Regions from separate parts of the Variovorax sp. PMC12 genome, predicted to be linked through region 2. Evidence: predicted binding sites of a transcription regulator. Region 2 holds the regulator's gene; the other holds the start of a gene.
The links. Region 2 encodes NrdR, which represses ribonucleotide reductase genes. Its sites were predicted from a motif close to CACNANATNTNGTG; they were not measured.

Region 1: the regulator NrdR is predicted to act here: its motif matches at 1,272-1,285, upstream of C4F17_RS14400 (ribonucleoside-diphosphate reductase subunit alpha).

What each region holds. Positions count from the first base shown of each region.
Region 1 is NZ_CP027773.1:3,082,324-3,084,781, reverse strand. Features, by position in the region: gene C4F17_RS14400 (ribonucleoside-diphosphate reductase subunit alpha) at 1-1,188, opposite strand, end outside; gene ampD (1,6-anhydro-N-acetylmuramyl-L-alanine amidase AmpD) at 1,539-2,153, opposite strand; gene C4F17_RS14390 (sigma-54-dependent transcriptional regulator) at 2,140-2,458, opposite strand, start outside.
Region 2 is NZ_CP027773.1:1,645,461-1,647,918, forward strand. Features, by position in the region: gene glyA (serine hydroxymethyltransferase) at 1-727, shown strand, start outside; gene nrdR (transcriptional regulator NrdR) at 746-1,189, shown strand; gene C4F17_RS07650 (type IV pilin protein) at 1,228-1,689, opposite strand; gene C4F17_RS07655 (pilus assembly protein) at 1,710-2,458, opposite strand, start outside.

The sequences.
Region 1 (2,458 bases), 1.4 Mb from region 2:
GAACTTCGACAGCAGCGCGTTTTCCTTGATCGACTCGTAGATGCCGTCCAGGTCGTCTGGCACGGTGGTCAGGTAGCAGCTCGACAGCTGCGAGCGCAGCGTGCCGGCGTTGAACAGCGTGGGCGTGCTCGACATGAAGTCGAACGACGACAGCACTTCATAGAACTCGATGGCGCGGGCTTCGCGGTCGATTTCGTTCAGCGACAGGCCCATGGCCACGCGCATGAAGAAGGCCTGCGGCAGCTCGATGCGGGTCTTGCGCACGTGCAGGAAGTAGCGGTCGTACAGGGTCTGCAGGCCGAGGTAGTCGAACTGGTTGTCGCGTTCGGCCTTCAGGGCGGCGCCCAGGCGGGGCAGGTCGTACTGCAGCAGCTTTTCGTCGAGCAGGTCGTTGTCCACGCCCTTCTTGATGAACTGCGGGAAGTAGTCGGCATAGGCGGTGGCGCGCTCGGCGGGCATCACTTCGCGGCCGATGATTTCCTTGAAGATCGTGTGCAGCAGCAGGCGCGCGGTGGCGAAGGTGTAGTCGGGGTCCTTCTCGATCAGCGTGCGGGCGGCCAGGATCGAGGCCTTGTAGACCTCGTCGAGCGGCACGCCGTCGTACAGGTTGCGCATCGTCTCGGCGACGATTGGCGCGGCGGTGATGCTCTCGCCCAGGTTCTCGCAGGCGGATTCGATCAGGCCCTTGAGCTCGTTGATGTCGAGCGCGACCAGCTCGCCGTTGTCCAGCACGTGCAGCGCGGGCGTGGCCGGCGCTTGTTGTTCGCCCTGCTTCGAACGCTCCTGCGTGCGGCGCTCGCGGTACAGCACGTAGGCGCGCGCGATTTCATGATGGCCGCCGCGCATCAGGCCGAGTTCGACCTGGTCCTGCACGTCTTCGATGTGGAAGGTGCCGCCGCCCGGACGCGAGCGCACCAGCGCGCGGATCACGCCTTGCGTGAGCACGTCGACCGTCTCGCGAACGCTGGCCGAAGCCGCGCCCTGCGTGCCGTGCACGGCGAGGAAGGCCTTCATCATCGCGATGGCGATCTTGTTCGGCTCGAAGGGCACCACGGCGCCGTTGCGGCGGATGATCTGGTAGTGGGCCAGGTTCTGGACGTTGGGGGAGCCGGCAGTGTCTCGCTGCTGCTGCGGTGGCGTCGAGGGAACGGCACGCGGGGTCGATTGGGGGGTCAGGGCAGTTTGCATTCGCTTCCTCTCGGTTGGCAATTCTTGTTGGATGGCGACGCCTGGGCCGGGCGTCGCGCCGGTGTTGATGACCGGACGTTGGACACTATATCTAGGGTGCGAGGGGTGTACAACCCACTAGATGTAGCGTTTTCGTCTCGATACAAGCCTTGCCGGCATCTCTTTCGGCGTAGGACAACAGCAGAGATGCCGCGTGAATACTGGGCTATGGTCGCGCAAGCCGCATGGGGCTTGGCTTGCGAGCCGATTTGGGCCTGCAAGGCGCATGGTTGCTTGATCGAGCGACAGACATTTTCGCATTGCCGCGACGCACGATCCGCGCATCGCGAGCCGCCGCGCGATTGAAAAAATTAGCGCTGCACCACCTGTGCAGGAAACATTTGTGGACTCCAGCCCAATTGCTCGCGCAGCAGGCGCCAGTCGAAACCGGCGCCGGGGTCTTGCTTGCGGCCCGGCGCGATGTGCTCGTGGCCGGCGATGTGGGCGATGGGATAGTGCTGCGCGATCGCGGCGCACAGGCTCGCGAGCGTCTCGTATTGCGGCGCGTCGAACAACTGGCCCTCGAGGCCTTCGAGCTCGATGCCGACCGAGTCGTCGTTGCAGTTGCCGCGGCCGCGCCACGACGACACGCCGGCATGCCAGGCGCGGTCGTCGCAGCTCACGAACTGCCAGAGCTCGCCGTTGCGGCGCACGTAGAAATGCGAGGACACCTCGAGCCCGCGGATCGACTGGAAGTAGGGGTGCGCGTCCCAGTCGAGCCGGTTGGTGAAGAGCCGCTGCACAGCGTCGCCGCCGTACTCGCCGGGCGGCAGGCTGATCGAATGGATCACGACGAGGTCGGTATTCGCGCCCGCGGGGCGGGGGCCGAAGTTCGGAGAGGGCAGCGCCTTCGCGAAGCGGTACCAGCCGGCCTGCCAGAGCGCACCGTCGTCGTTGCCGCCTGCGGTGCCTTCAGTCGTCGGCATGGCTGCTCGCGCCATCGTCGCCGTTGGGCGTGGTGATGCCCAGGCGCGCGATGCGGTAGCGGATCTGGCGCAGGCTCATGCCGAGCCGCGCGGCGGCGGCGGTGCGGTTGAAGCCGCTGTCGTGCAGCGCGCGCACGAGAATCTCGCGCTCCTGCTGGTCGAGGTAGGCCTGCAGGTCGGACGGCAGCGGCGGCGGCGCGGGCTTGGGCGGCGCAACCGGCGCGGGAGCCGGCATGAGCATGGCGGGCGTCGTGATCTCCGGCATCAGCGGCGCCGGCGCGGACGCGGCGGCTTCGGCGGAGGCG
Region 2 (2,458 bases):
CGCTTCGGCCTACTCGCTGCGCATCGACTTCGAACGCTTCGCCAAGGTGGCCAAGGACGTCGGCGCGATCTTCATGGTCGACATCGCCCACTACGCCGGCCTCGTGGCCGCGGGCGTGTACCCCAACCCGGTGCCGCACGCCGACATCGTCACCTCCACCACCCACAAGAGCCTGCGCGGCCCGCGCGGCGGCATCATCCTGATGAAGTCGCAGCACGAGAAAGCCATCAACAGCGCGATCTTCCCCGGCCTGCAAGGCGGCCCGCTGATGCACGTGATCGCCGCCAAGGCCGTCGCGTTCAAGGAAGCCATGTCGCCCGAGTTCAAGGCCTACCAGCAACAGGTGGTCAAGAACGCTCAGATCGTGGCCGACACCCTCACCGAGCGCGGCCTGCGCATCGTGAGCGGCCGCACCGAAAGCCACGTGATGCTGGTCGACCTGCGCGCCAAGGGCATCACCGGCAAGGAAGCCGAAGCCGTGCTGGGCAGCGCCCACATGACGATCAACAAGAACGCGATCCCCAACGACCCGGAAAAGCCGATGGTCACCAGCGGCGTGCGCATCGGCACTCCCGCCATGACCACCCGCGGCTTCAAGGACGAAGAGGCCCGCATCACCGCGAACCTGGTCGCCGACGTGCTCGAGAACCCGCGCGACGCGGCGAACATCGACGCCGTGCGCGCCAAGGTGCATGCGCTGACGAGCCGTTTCCCTGTCTACCGCTGAGCCGGAAGTCCTGACCGCATGAAATGCCCTTTTTGCGGTCATCTTGAAACGCAGGTCGTCGAGACCCGCGTTTCGGAAGACGCCGACTTCGTCCGCAGGCGCCGCCAGTGCAGCGCCTGCGACAAGCGCTTCACCACCTACGAGCGGCCCGACGTCAACTTCCCGGTCGTCGTCAAGAAGGACGGCAGCCGCGCCGACTTCGATTCGTCGAAGGTGCGCGCCTCGATGATGCTGGCGCTGCGCAAGCGCCCGGTGAGCATCGAGCAGATCGACAACGCCCTGCTTCGCATCGAACAGAAGCTGCTGGCCAGCGGCCTGCGCGAAATCGACTCGACCAAGGTGGGCGAGCTCGTGATGCGCGAACTCAAGAAGCTCGACAAGGTCGCCTACGTGCGCTTTGCATCGGTGTACCGCAGCTTCGAGGACGTGGACGAATTCAGGCAGTTGCTGCGCGACATCTGAGCCGCGACGGCAACCGCCGCAGCACTCTCACAGGCACCTCAACGGTTCCAGCAAAGCTGCACCAGCGCACTCGATGCGTCGGTGCTATTGCCGGCCAGCTTGACGCCCTGGTGGTTGACCGTGAGCGTCCCGCACTCGTCGTTGCGCGAAGCCCGCGCAGGAACGGCTTGCAAGGTGTAGCTGGTCTCGTTTCTTGAGACAAAGCTGATGGCATAGTTCGCCGTGCCGGACGGTGGCGACTGCCCCAGTCCTGCCGGCAGCGCGACGGTCGGCGGGGGGTAGCGTCCATTGGCGGTCATGTAGCGCTCGGTCCACTGCGCCGCCTGCAACAGCTGTTGCTTGGCATCGGCGCGCTTGGCCCGCAGCACGTAGCGCGTGTAGCAGGGGTAGGCAATGGCGGCGAGGATGCCGATCACCGCCGTTACGATCATCAGCTCGATCAACGTGAAGCCGCGCGAGCGGATCTGTTTGCGGCGCGGCGGCTTGGAATAGCTGTTCATGGTTTGCCTCGGCTGCGCCATCAGTTCGACGGCGACAGCAGATTGCGCCAGCCGAAACGGCGCACGATGTCAGGCCTTATCGGCGCCTTGCACTCGCCGGCCGCATTGCAGATCACGTCCTTGCCCTTCTCCCGGCCCTGCGGCTCGAAGACGATGTCGTCCTTGCCCGAGCTGTTACGGAAACCGAGATAGCTGGTCGTGGTGGTGGTGGCTGTGCCGTAGTCAATGCCGTCGGGCGCGGAGCCGTCGAAGAAGTCGACCACCATCGACCATCCGTCGTCGTTGGTGCCCGCAGTACAGTCGAGCGCGTTGCTGCCGGAGCCGGGAACGGTGCTCGAGAACAGGCCGGCGCTGCTGCTCAAGGCGTCGCCCGGATAGACGATGCGCTCCTTGGCGGCCGGCAGCTGAAAATACCAGCCACGCTTGGCGCGCGAGCCGCTGTAGCTCACGCTGTTGTTCGAGACGTTGCGGAACTCGCCACCGTCTGTCTCGACAGTGGTGCCACCGACGGTCTGCGCCACCAGGTCGGTCAGCACGGCCGTGCCTGTCGTGCCGTTGGCCCCGTCCCGGATGCCGTAGAGATACTGGTTGGCGGTATTGCTGTCGTCACCGACGGCGAACAGCCTTCCCGTGCCGAACACCACCATGTAGCCGCCGAGCGGATGGCCGGCGACCACCGGCGCCGCGGTGATCGGCTGCGTGGCGCCGGCCGCGAACAGCGGCACGTTGTCGAGGCTCGATGCAGTGGGTGCGGAGCCCAGGGTCGCTT